DNA from 4 places in the Aerococcus sp. 150760013-2 genome. Region 4 is predicted to be linked to each of the others. Evidence: predicted binding sites of a transcription regulator. Region 4 holds the regulator's gene; each other region holds the start of a gene.
What was found. Region 4 encodes CtsR, which represses protease genes until heat stress. Its sites were predicted from a motif close to TTGGTCAAAAAAGGTCAAANA; they were not measured.

Region 1 (3,210 bases), on a different contig from region 4:
CAGCAATCGTATGATTCCCCGCTGGTAAATTCGTGTCTAAGTATTTTGAAACTTGTAGACCCATTTCAAACAGAATATGTTGATCTTGGTCGATATCTCCTGAAACAATTCGAGCATCTGCTATGTTGAGCACATCAGCCAAATATTTTTCTTGTAGATGAATTTTATTTGTATCACGCCACAAGTCTTGACCTGTAGCAATTGCTCGTTCCCCTTTTGGCGTAATTGTCATACCTGCGGGAGAAGAATCAATGAGACCTTGTTGTTTCAAAACATCTGTAATTGTACGTAGCGGTCGTTCGGTAATTCCTAACTTTTCAGCTAGTCCCTTCCGACCAATCGGACCATCTTTGAAAATCCGCTGTAATACGCTAATTCTCTCAAAATAGGTCTTCTGAACTTCCGGCACTACTTCAGTAATACTTTTAAATAATTCGTCCATAGTCCCCACTTTCCTAGTACAAAAACGTTGAGCGCAAAAACACTTGGACTTTTATTGTCCAGCGTGTCTTTTTTTGACCACCCTCCGGTAAAAAAATTTGATTCCTTCGAATCACATCTCTTTACAAAAGTAATCATACCAATAAATTTATCCGCTTGCAAGCTTTTAAGCCCACTTTTCTCCTATACTGCAATGACAGCTATTACGCCTTACAAAGAATATATATTTAAGGACATTTCCACGGGCTATATCGAACGCCTTAAAGAAAAAGAAGCAGGTTTTACCCCACTTCTCTAGACTTAAAATTGATTAACTATTTTTCTAATTCATCATTTTTAGTCATGATTTGATCTAATAAACCATATTCTAAAGCTTCTTCTGCAGTTAACCAGTTGTCACGGTCGGTATCGCGTTCAATCACTTCTACAGGTTGACCAGTCATTTCAGAGTATAGACGGTTCATTTTTTCTTTTGTTTTCAAGATGTGACGTGCAGCAATTTCAATTTCAGTTGCTTGTCCTTGCGCACCACCTAAAGGTTGGTGGATTAAGATTTCAGCATTTGGTAAAGCAAAACGTTTACCTTTGGTTCCGGCAGCCGCAATAAATGACCCCATTGATGCAGCCATACCCATTACAATTGTTTGTACATCTGCATGTACGAATTGCATAGTATCATAGATTGCCATACCTGAAGTTATAGAACCACCTGGTGAATTAATGTATAGGTAGATATCTTTATCTGGATCTTGTGCATCTAAGAATAATAATTGGGCAATGATTGAGTTGGCTAAATCGTCATTGAATTCCCCGCTCAACATAATAATACGGTCTTTTAATAAACGAGAGTAAATATCATAAGCACGTTCACCGCGAGAAGATTGTTCAATAACTGTTGGTACTAAATTCATTTAAATGTCCTCCTTTTAAACTTGTATATTGGTATTATACCTTTATGGTCAAAATTGGTCAACGAATATGACTTTTTTGATTTGCCTTATCATTTTAGCATAGAAGGTTCATTCTGCCCAATAGCTGGCCTTCATGACTTGAAAAACGAGACATTTTCTCTAGTTAATACCTAAGACATTATCAATTGTTAATAACAATTGACGCTACCAGATTCCTATAAACGCTTGAATTTGACTAAAAACTAGGCTATAATAATCCTGTTATTGTTTTTTAAGCAAAATATACAAAAATTTGCGCCCGTAGTGTAATGGATATCACATAAGATTCCGGTTCTTATGATGGGGGTTCGATTCCCTCCGGGCGCATTCAAATAAAAAAATTATTAGGTTGTTGCTATTTATGAGTTACAGCTTTTTTTTACCCTTAAACTATAGAATTCTTTAATTTCCCTTCTTTAGTGTTCATGTTTATATAGCTTAACATTGCACGTATTAATCCTTTGAAAATTCATAAAAATGTTTTATATTTAAAAAAAGAAGATTACTTCGTCAGTTAAGGGGAGAGATTAACCATGTCAGTTACAACAACTTTATTAACTCTTTTAGTCGCTTTAGAATTCTTTTATATCATGTATATACAAACTATTACTACCACGTCAGCCCAAACAAGTAGAATATTTAATATGGAAAGAGATGAGTTGAAAGGAAGTTCATTGAATACCTTATTTAAAAATATGGGAATATATAATGGTCTCATTGGTTTAGGGCTATTATATGCATTATTTTTCAGTAGCGCTTCTATTGAGATTGTTCGTATGATATTTGTCTACATTATTTTAGTGGCCACATATGGTAGCTTCACTAGTAGTAAAAAAATTATATTGACACAAGGTGGACTATCTATTTTAGCCTTATTCTCAACCTTTCTATAATAGAATGCACAGAGCAATACACGTTAGATAATCATTTGAATCCTAGTTTAACTCTCTATTTTTTTAACGCGTTATTCGTAAACAAATAATTAGGTCGTTTTTCTATTATTAGAACGATGAAACTTAACTAAACAAACCAATACTCTTTAATATCGATCTTGCAAAAAATAATAAACAAAAAAATCGGGAGCTCTCCCGATTTTTTTGTTTATTGTATTTGAATTTAAATTAGAAGAATGTGTTTGTCACGCCGTCACCTGAAGCACGGAATGATTCAGCTGATGTAGTTACACCGTTAGTTAATACATCGTTAACAGCTTGGTAAGTTTGTTCTGATACTGTAGCGCTAGCTGCCATACCGTTTGAAACAACTTCAAATTGACCAGATGCGTTAACTACTGCCGATAATGAAGTACCACCCCAGTTACCTGAGTTTGCACGGTTAAGGATTACAGAGAATACTGCTGCTTTTTCAGAGTAGCTTGGACCTGCTTCAGTTTCTACTACTTGTAATACTTGGTAAGGGATTTCTTCTGCTGCTGAGTAGGAAGAAGTTGAAGATGTTTCTTCAGTTGTTTCTTCTGCTTCATATGAAGTTGCTTCTACTGTTGCTGTTTCTTTTTCAGCTTCGTATGCAACTGGTTCTACAGTTGTTTCTTCTACTTCTTCAACTGTTTCAGTTTTCTCAACAGTTTCTTCCTCTACTTTATAAGTATCTTTTTTATTGTTTGTATCTTCTACGACAACTTCATTTACTTCACCTTCATCATTTTTAGTAAATGAAATAGACTTAGATGGGAAGATTAAATCAGCATTTTCAATTTCATTAATTTGTACTAGTGTAATCACGTCAACACCTGCTGCATTAGCGATTACTGATAAAGTATCGCCATATACTACTGTATACTCAGAAGTTGATTCATCAA
Region 2 (3,210 bases), on a different contig from region 4:
TTAGCAATGTGTTCTACAGCATCGTCTTGACCAATGACGTGTTGTTTCAAGTTTTCGTCTAGGTTGATTAACTGGTTTTGCTCAGATTCTTGCAAGTCTGAAACAGGAATACCGGTTTTGGTTTCGATAATCGCTTGGATGTCGCTAGCAGTAACCGTTGGGGTCTTTTCAGTCACATTTTGGTTGCTATCATACATGCCTTGGTATTTATTTAATTGGTCACGGTAGTAGGCTGCTTTCTCGTAATCTTCTGCTTCTGTGGCCATTTCTTTTAGTTTGGTTAATTCATCAATTTGATTTTTCAAGGATTCACGGTCTAAGAATGGAATAGTTAAGTTCATTTTAGAACCAGATTCATCTAATAAATCGATGGCTTTATCTGGTAATTGGCGGTCAGTTATATACCGGTCAGATAAACGGACAGTCGCTTCAATCGCTTCATCACTATATTTCACGTTATGGAAACCTTCGTATTTTTCTTGAATACCTTTAATAATTTCAAGGGTTTCCTCTACAGAAGGTTCAGCTACCATGACTTGTTGTAGACGACGGGCTAGGGCGCCATCTTTTTCGATTTTTCTAAATTCATTTAAAGTAGTAGCACCCACTAATTGGAGTTCTCCACGGGCTAGGGCTGGTTTTAGAATATTACCAGCATCTAGTGAGCCGCCTTCGGTTGAACCAGCGCCGACAATTTCATGAATTTCATCTATAAATAGAATGATATTTTTATTTTCACGGACTTCATTCATTAATTGTTGCATTTTTTCTTCGAATTGACCGCGGATACCAGTCCCTTGAACAAGCGAAGCAACATCTAATTGGATGACTTCTTTGTTGCGCAATTTTTCCGGTACAGCGTGCTCAACAATTTTTTGAGCGAGTCCTTCGACAACCGCTGTTTTACCAACACCTGGTTCACCAATTAGAACAGGATTGTTTTTTGTCCGACGGTTCAGGATTTCAATCACTCGGATAATTTCATCGTCACGACCGATAATTGGGTCGATTAAACCAGCTTTAGCTTGGTCAGTCAAGTTGGTCCCGTAATTGCCTAAGATAGAATCGTCATTGTTGCCACCTTGGCCAGCTTGAGCTTGCGCTTTATTTTGCGAATTAGTAGAAAAGCCTTGTTGTTGCATTTGACGTAATAAGTCATCAAAGTTATAGCCACCAAAGGGGTTGTTACCGTTACTGTTGTTGTTATTTAAATTATTGGTTTGTTTACCTTGAGATAGCTGTGAGTAGCATGTTTGGCAGAGGTTCACTGCTTCACGTCGGCCATTCACATTTGCGTATACATGAATGACGGCGTCGCGTTCGCCACAGTTTTGACATAACATATAAACACTTCCTTTATTTAATGCTAAGGGGGTTGCTTGCAATTTTTAATTCGCAGCATTTCAATATAACTGCTAATAACTCTATTATACTCTGACCAATTTTGACTTTCAACTAAAAGGTCTCAACCAAAATAATTCATGTGCTATCCAAGTGAAAAACCTTGTGGAAACGCTATTTTTTTGGTAAATTATAAGTGAAAGAGTTTTCTAATTGTGGTATAGTCTAGTTTGTGACGTTTTACTTTGCAAATAGATAAGCTATAATAACTCTTGCCTATTTATAAAGGTATGAATAAAACATTTTAAAGGAGATTTTTGATTATGAAAAAACAAGAATTTAACATTACAGCTGAAACTGGTATCCACGCACGTCCTGCAACTTTATTGGTGCAATCTGCAAGCAAGTTTAACTCAGATATTAACTTAGAATACAAAGGTAAATCTGTAAACTTGAAATCTATCATGGGCGTAATGTCTTTAGGTGTAGGTCAAGGTTCTGACGTTGTAATCACTGCTGAAGGTGATGACGAAGAAGAAGCAATCCAAACAATTGCTGACACTATGAAAAATGAAGGGTTATCAGAATAATATGACAAAATTAACAGGAATCGCGGCTAGCGATGGCATTGCCATCGCTAAAGCGTTCTTAGTTGAAGAACCTGATTTAAGTTTTGAAATTTCAAAATCTAATGATTCACAACAAGAAAAAGAACGCTTAGCAAAAGCTATAGCCGACTCAAAAGTAGAAATCGAAAAAATTAAAGCGGTTGCAGCTAAATCCTTGTCAGAAGAGGAAGCGCAAGTCTTTGACGCGCATTTAATGGTCCTTGAAGATCCGGAATTGCAGCAAGCTTACACCCAAAAAATTGATGATGAAACATTGAATGCAGAATCTGCTGTTCGTCAAACAGCTGACTTCTACATCGAAATCTTCAAAGGTATGGAAGACAACCCTTATATGCAAGAACGTGCAGCTGACATCAAAGATGTTACTGATCGTTTAGTAGCACATTTATTAGGTGTTAAAATCCCTGACCTTTCAACAATTGATGAAGAAGTGGTTGTTGTGGCTTATGACTTAACGCCAAGTGATACTGCACAATTGAACCGCCAATTTGTTAAAGGTTTTGCGACTGATATCGGTGGACGTACGTCACATTCAGCGATTATGTCTCGTTCATTGGAAATTGCAGCGGTTGTAGGGACTGGTAATGTTTCTAAAGAAATTAATGACGGTGACACTGTCATTGTTGATGGTTTAAACGGTGATGTTATTGTAAATCCTGACGACGCAACAATCGCAGAGTACGAAAAAATTGCTGCTGACTTCTTAGCTCGTAAAGCTGAGTGGGAAAAACTTAAAGACGCTGAGACTTTAACTAAAGACGGCAAGAAATTCGAAATCGCTGCCAACATCGGTACGCCAAAAGATTTAGAAGGTGTACATTCAAACGGTGCTGAAGCAATTGGTTTATACCGTACTGAATTCTTATACATGGATTCAGACGAAATGCCAACTGAAGATGAGCAATTCGAATCTTACAAAGTTGTTTTAGAAGGTATGAATGGTCATCCAGTCGTTGTTCGTACAATGGACATCGGTGGGGACAAACACTTACCTTACTTACAATTACCAGAAGAAATGAACCCATTCTTAGGTTATCGTGCAATCCGTATCGGATTAAACCAACCTGAATTATTACGTGTACAATTACGTGCTTTATTACGTGCGTCTGTATACGGTTCATTACGCATCATGTTCCCGATGATTTCTAATTTACCTGAATTCCGCGCTGCGAAAGCAATTTACGAGGAAGAAAAAGCTAAATTAGAATCAGAAGGTGTTGAAGTTGCGGATGACATCCAA
Region 3 (3,210 bases), on a different contig from region 4:
ACTACTTGTTTTTTGCGAACATACGTTCTATTATTATTTAGAACATACGTTCGATTTTTTGGAATAAAAGATTAAATATCTAAGCTAAGGAGGACTGAGGATGTTTGCAAATAATGTAACGTTTGATTATTCAAAGGAACCCAGTCGCGATATTTTGTGTATCGATTGTAAGTCATTTTATGCTTCAGTGGAGGCAGTTGCGCGTAATTTAGATCCACTAACAACAAAATTAGTGGTCATGTCCTATCATGATGAAAAAGGTGGTCAGAGTAGGGGTTCGGGCCTTATTTTGGCTAGCTCGCCCGCCGCTAAGAAAGCCTTTAATATTTCCAACGTGACCCGGGCCCGTGATTTACCTTATCCCTATCCAGAAGATTTGGTAATCGCTCAACCGCGTATGCGGTTTTATATGGAGAAGAATCAAGAGATTAATCGGATCTATAAAAGCTACGTGGACGAAGCCAACCATCACGTATTTTCAATAGATGAGAGTTTCTTAGATGTGACGGATTCATTTCGCCTATTTAAGGTGAATAATGCATATGAAATGGCTCAGAAAATTCAAAAGGATGTCTATGACCAGACCGGCATTTATACCACGATTGGCATTGGCGATAACCCGTTTCTAGCCAAAGTGGCCTTAGATATTGGCGCGAAAAATGAGGGCGATATGATTGCTGAATGGCGGTATGAGGATGTGCCGGATACCTTATGGCAGATTGCTGATTTAACAGAAGTCTGCGGTATTGGCCACCGATTGGCCCGCCGACTAAAAGGGATGGGTATTAATAATGTCTATGACCTCGCCCATTCTTCTTATCACGTATTAAAAGATAAATTAGGGGTCATGGGTGCCCAACTTTATGCCCATTCGTGGGGCGTGGACCGGTCTTTTCTCGGTACCCCTTATACCACCAAAGACAAGTCTATCGGCAACAGTCAAGTGCTACCAAAAGACTACACCGATAAGGCTGAAATTGCTGTCGTCGTCAAGGAAATGGCTGACCAAATTGGGACTCGTTTAAGACGAGCTGGCGCGCAAACCCAAGTTGTTGGTCTTGGCTTAGGCTATTCCATGGGCTACTTTGATGCAAGTGGTAAAAAGGGTATTCATAAGCAAATCAAGGTGACACCGACCAATCAAAGTAAGGTGATTGCTGAAGTGGCCTTATACTTGCTGTCCTTACTTTATGAAAACCAAGTCATCCGGCATATTTCTTTACACAGTGGCAACCTTGTTTACCATCAAGCAGTCCAATTAAATCTATTTGAAAGTGAAAACAATCAAGTAGTCGACTTGAAAACAGATGTGATTGTGGATACCATCCGTAAGAAATATGGTTTTAAGAGTCTGGTCTATGCCTCGTCTCTTAAAGCTGGCGGTCGGGCAATTGAACGCTCTAGTTTAGTCGGCGGACATGCTGGTGGTATGGCGGGTATCGAAGGTGAGGCGCATGGCTAAGCGATTTGAACCTTGGGAACTCCCGAACGCTAGAAGACGGGCCCAATTGTCATGGTTAAAAAAGCAACGACACCCAAGGACCCGTAAACACTTCACGCCTTATAACGAATACGAAGACCGGACCTTTGGCATGAAGTGGGCTACTGCTTATGCCATGGATGAATTGGTCAAAGGCATTCAATCCAACCATAAGGATGCAGCTAAGGTATCTATCCCACTGCCAGAGATGACGAGGGAAGAGGTTGACCAAGTCTTGCAAGAAGCTTGGTTAAACCACTATCCTGTTTCTATTCAATTGTCTTTAAAAGATTATTTAGGTCGCTACCTTGACCATATCTTTGGCTGGTTTAATGGGGAGAGTAATTATTTCTATTTTTTAATCGGTAGTCGCAAGATTTTGTGGGATGATGTACGCCATATTGAATTGGTCAAAGAAAGTAAGTGGTCACATATTGACCTTTAGTTTGATGTTTAGAGTCAAGTCTCGGTTATAATATTGATATATCAAGGATTTTGATGGTTAAAAAAGGTCAAAAATTTCACTGATAAATGTTTGACCTATCCTGACCAAAGTGATATACTATAAGCATAAAGTAAAAGGAGTGATGTGAAATGGCAAACATGGAAATGACTACAACCTTACAAGAAGCCGTCGCAAATGCCCAACAAATTGCTATGACTCGTAAACATCAAGAAATTGGGATTCCCCATATGTTTACAGCGTTGGTGCAACCTGGAAACTTTGCTTATGACTTTTATGAAGATTTAAATGTGCCGATGGCAGCATTAACTGAAGAATTAAACCGTGAATTAGATGCAATTCCAGTGGTCCAAGGTACGAACGTACAATATGGTCAAGGAATATCACGTGGCTTGGGAGAATTAATTCAAAAAGCTCAAGTACGCGCGGAAAAACAAGGTGATGAATTTTTATCCACCGAAATGGTATTAGCAGCCATCAATGATGTATCTTATACTGACCTTGCAAAATGGTTCAAGCAACATCAAATTACTGCAAAAGCGGTAGAAGAAAAAATTGATAATTTGAGACAGGGTGATCATGTGACAAGTAAACAAGCAGAAGAAAACTATGAAGCTTTAGAGAAATATGGTGTCGATTTAGTCGAACAAGTTAAAGCAGGTAAAATGGATCCTATCATCGGACGTGATGAAGAAATTCGTGATGTAGTTCGTATCTTGTCTCGTAAATCTAAAAATAATCCGGTCCTAATTGGTGAACCTGGTGTAGGTAAAACCGCTATCGTTGAAGGTTTAGCCCAACGTATTGTGAAAAAAGATGTCCCTGACAACTTAAAAGACAAAACAGTCTTTTCATTAGATATGGGTGCCTTGATTTCAGGTGCTAAATACCGGGGTGAATTTGAAGAACGGTTGAAAGCAGTCTTAAATGAAGTGAAAAAGGCAGACGGCCGGATTATTTTATTTATCGATGAAATCCACAACATTGTAGGTGCTGGTAAGACTGAAGGGTCAATGGACGCTGGGAACTTACTTAAACCGATGTTGGCTCGTGGCGAATTGCACTGCATTGGTGCCACAACCTTAGACGAATACCGTCAATACATGGAAAAAGACAAGGCTTTGGAACGTCGTTTCCAACGTGTTTTAGTGAAAGAACCAAGTGTTGAAGATACTATTTCAATCTTACGTGGTTTGAAAGAACGGTATGAATTGCACCATGAAGTAACGATACATGACCAAGCTTTAGTAGCGGCAGCTGAATTATC
Region 4 (3,210 bases):
ATCGATAGCCCCTTCTGCTGCACCGGCACCGATTAGACTATGCAACTCATCAATGAATAAGATGACATTACCAGCTTTTTCCGTTTCCTCTAGTAAGTTTTTCACTCGGTCTTCGAATTCCCCACGGTATTTAGTACCTGCAACAAGGGACCCAACATCAAGAGATACGACACGTTTATTGGCTAGGGTTGATACGACATCGTTGTTTGCAACTGCGATGGCAACTGCTTCAGCGATGGCTGTTTTCCCAACACCTGGTTCTCCTACTAATACAGGGTTATTTTTAGTTCGACGGCTAAGGACTTGCATGATGCGACGTAACTCTTTCTTACGGCCGATTACTTGGTCCAACTGCCCGTTACGTGCTTGCTCAGTTAGGTCTCTAGTTAGTGAGTCTAAGGTTGGCGTTGCACTTTGTGGGCGTTTGCTGCCGCGGTTTGATGGTTTATTATTATTCTCGTTGCTGCGGTTGCGCACTGGGGGACGCTGGCCAATTGAACGGTAGATGTCTTTACGTAATTTCTCGATATCCACGTCCAAGTTTTTCAGAATTCGAACAGCTAGTACTTGGTCAGCGATTAAAGATAGCAAAATGTGCTCTGTGCCGACTAAAGTGACTTGTTGGCGTTGCGCTTCTTCACCTGCAATATATAAAACTTTTCTTGAACGCGGTGAATACACCACGCGATTCAAGTCTACGGGGGCGTCTTGGACTTCATCCTTACCGTATCCGATGACAAATTCAACTTCTTCTTTCACAGCCTCGTAACTTGGCAAGTGGTCAACTAACACGTTATGCGCAACACCCTCGGGCTCACGGTAAAGTCCTAGCAGCAAATGTTCTGTTCCAATGGCTTTATGACGAAATTGTTTGGCTTCTTCGGCGGCGAACAATAAGGCCTGTTTTGCTTTCTCTGTATAAATTTCGTTCATAAGGTCCTCCTATCTGGTTACCTATATTTCAGCTTCACAAGCATCGATCTTAATATTAAGGACCGAACTTCATCAGCGTTAACAATTTTACCTAGGGCATCCTTGTCGACTGCTGAGTGCATGATTTGCGCTTCATTTTCGGTAACAATCTCGTTGACTAATAAATTTTGAATGATGGCAGTAGCATCTCGTAATGTCGTTTTTTGGTGGACAAGGTCAACCATAGCATCAATTAAATCTGCTTCTTCGACAATTTCCAATTTCATAATACGGATATAGCCACCGCCACCACGTTTACTTTCTACAATATAACCCTTTTGTGGGGTAAATCGTGTGTTGATAACATAATTAATTTGGGATGGTACACATTGAAATTGATCTGCTATTTCGCTACGACTAATCTCAACATGCTCTTCTTGTTGTAAGATTTGCTTTAAATAAGATTCAATAATATCAGACATATTTCTATTTTTCATATTCATCACCTCAAGCCTGATTCTTATTTTGACTAACTTTGACTAATTAACCATATCATACGATAACCGCAGTCAAATAGTCAATTCAAAAGCTTGGTAATTGGAGGTGTGACAAAAGTCGTTTAGACTCGACGCACTAGACCAAAAGCCGAATAAACACTGCAAGTGTTTAGCATATTTTGGGAAGTGTCGGAAGCGTTGGACTTTTGGAACCTGGTTTGAAGACGTATCTTAACGAGCGTTATACGCTGTAAAAGAAAAAATTTGAAATATCGCATCTTTATATAACAAAAAGGCAACGCAAAGGAATTGCTGGTCAACTCCTTTACGCCACCCTCAAGTCAAAGCGTGCTTATCTCATTATTCAAATCAAAATCATTAGACGGTTTTAAGATACGCCATCTTATGCTAAGGATGCGATAACCTTGTCGGTGAAGGCTGCTGTTGTTAAATCGCCGCCTAAGTCTCGGGTAAAGTTACCTGCATCGGACAAGACCGTATTCAAAGCGTCGCGCAAACGAATGGCATCCGTCTGTAAACTAATATGGTCTAGTAGGTCTGCAAAGGCTAATAAGATGGCTGTCGGGTTGGCAATACCTTGACCAGCAATATCTGGTGCTGAGCCATGAACGGCCTCAAATATCGCCACATCGTCGCCCAAATTGGCACCTGGCACCAATCCTAACCCACCGATTAAACCGGCCATCAAATCAGATAAAATATCGCCGTATAAGTTTTCGGTGACAACCACATCGTATTGTTGAGGACGCATAACCAATTGCATGGCCATATTGTCGACTAAAACTTCTGTCGCTTCAATTTGCGGATATTTAGCAGCAATTTCGCGAGCGACTTTTAGGAATAAGCCGTCCGATAATTTCATAATGTTGGCTTTAGTGACGATAGCGACCGTCTTGCGGTCATTAGCTACGGCATACTCAAAAGCTGCTGTAACAATCCGTTCTGTTGCCTTTCTAGTGATAATTTTGATGGAATGGGCTTCGTCAGGTGAAATCTGCTCTTCTACGCCCGCGTATAAATCTTCTGTATTCTCCCGGAATAAAACGATATCCACGTCCCGGTGAAGTGCAGGAATTTGGCCTAATACGCGGATTGGGCGGATGTTTGTATGTAATTGATAATGTTTTCTAAGTGATACGTTGACCGATCTAAAACCCTCACCAATTGGTGTTGCAATGGGTCCTTTCAAGGCAACCTTGTGTGTATCGATGGCGTCGTAAACGGCTTTGGGAATCAGTTCACCCGTTTCATCAATGGCGTCTTGGCCAGCGACCACTTCATCCCAAGCAATTGGACTGCCTAGGGCTTTTGCCACTTGTTTGACAACTTGTGTAATTTCTTTTCCAATCCCGTCCCCAGGAATTAAGGCGATTGTATGTGTATTCGTCATGAAACCACTCCTTTTAAAGTCGATAATATAATAGCTTTAATTGATTCATCATTATTGGAAAATGGGTAACAAACCAAAGATGGCAGCAGTAATCACGTAGACAATGAAAATCCCAAGTGATACGACCAAACCTTTTTTCTGCCAGTCGCCCCATTCCACGCCGGTTAAACCAAGTAGTACGTATGAGAAAGGTACTAATGGGCTGAACAAGTGGAAAGATTGACCGATTAGAGACGCAAATGTCAGTTGTAACGGGGTAAATCCGTAAGCATAGCCGGCTTCTGACAAGATAGGCATCATGCCGTAGTAGAAGGCATCGTTATGTAGGAAATAAGTACCTGGCGCTGAAATAATGGCTACGATTAGACCGTAGAAACCACTTAACGACTC

Region 1: clpP (ATP-dependent Clp endopeptidase proteolytic subunit ClpP) is a predicted target of CtsR. The motif match lies at 1,397-1,417, and genes of this name have one in related genera.
Region 2: ACUW85_RS01525 (ATP-dependent Clp protease ATP-binding subunit) is a predicted target of CtsR. The motif match lies at 1,432-1,452, and genes of this name have one in related genera.
Region 3: clpB (ATP-dependent chaperone ClpB) is a predicted target of CtsR. The motif match lies at 1,979-1,999, and genes of this name have one in related genera.

The regions. Positions count from the first base shown of each region.
Region 1 covers NZ_JBSEYI010000009.1:32,178-35,387, forward strand. Annotated here, with positions in the region: gene ACUW85_RS06115 (sugar-binding transcriptional regulator) at 1-442, opposite strand, end outside; gene clpP (ATP-dependent Clp endopeptidase proteolytic subunit ClpP) at 756-1,352, opposite strand; tRNA gene ACUW85_RS06125 (tRNA-Arg) at 1,647-1,718, shown strand; gene ACUW85_RS06130 (DUF1304 domain-containing protein) at 1,925-2,284, shown strand; gene ACUW85_RS06135 (cell wall hydrolase) at 2,513-3,210, opposite strand, start outside.
Region 2 covers NZ_JBSEYI010000002.1:57,666-60,875, forward strand. Annotated here, with positions in the region: gene ACUW85_RS01525 (ATP-dependent Clp protease ATP-binding subunit) at 1-1,343, opposite strand, end outside; gene ACUW85_RS01530 (phosphocarrier protein HPr) at 1,665-1,931, shown strand; gene ptsP (phosphoenolpyruvate--protein phosphotransferase) at 1,933-3,210, shown strand, end outside.
Region 3 covers NZ_JBSEYI010000006.1:120,058-123,267, reverse strand. Annotated here, with positions in the region: gene ACUW85_RS04665 (Y-family DNA polymerase) at 101-1,462, shown strand; gene ACUW85_RS04660 (hypothetical protein) at 1,455-1,925, shown strand; gene clpB (ATP-dependent chaperone ClpB) at 2,075-3,210, shown strand, end outside.
Region 4 covers NZ_JBSEYI010000003.1:64,482-67,691, forward strand. Annotated here, with positions in the region: gene ACUW85_RS02270 (ATP-dependent Clp protease ATP-binding subunit) at 1-933, opposite strand, end outside; gene ACUW85_RS02275 (CtsR family transcriptional regulator) at 951-1,409, opposite strand; gene ACUW85_RS02280 (isocitrate/isopropylmalate dehydrogenase family protein) at 1,813-2,820, opposite strand; gene ACUW85_RS02285 (CitMHS family transporter) at 2,872-3,210, opposite strand, start outside.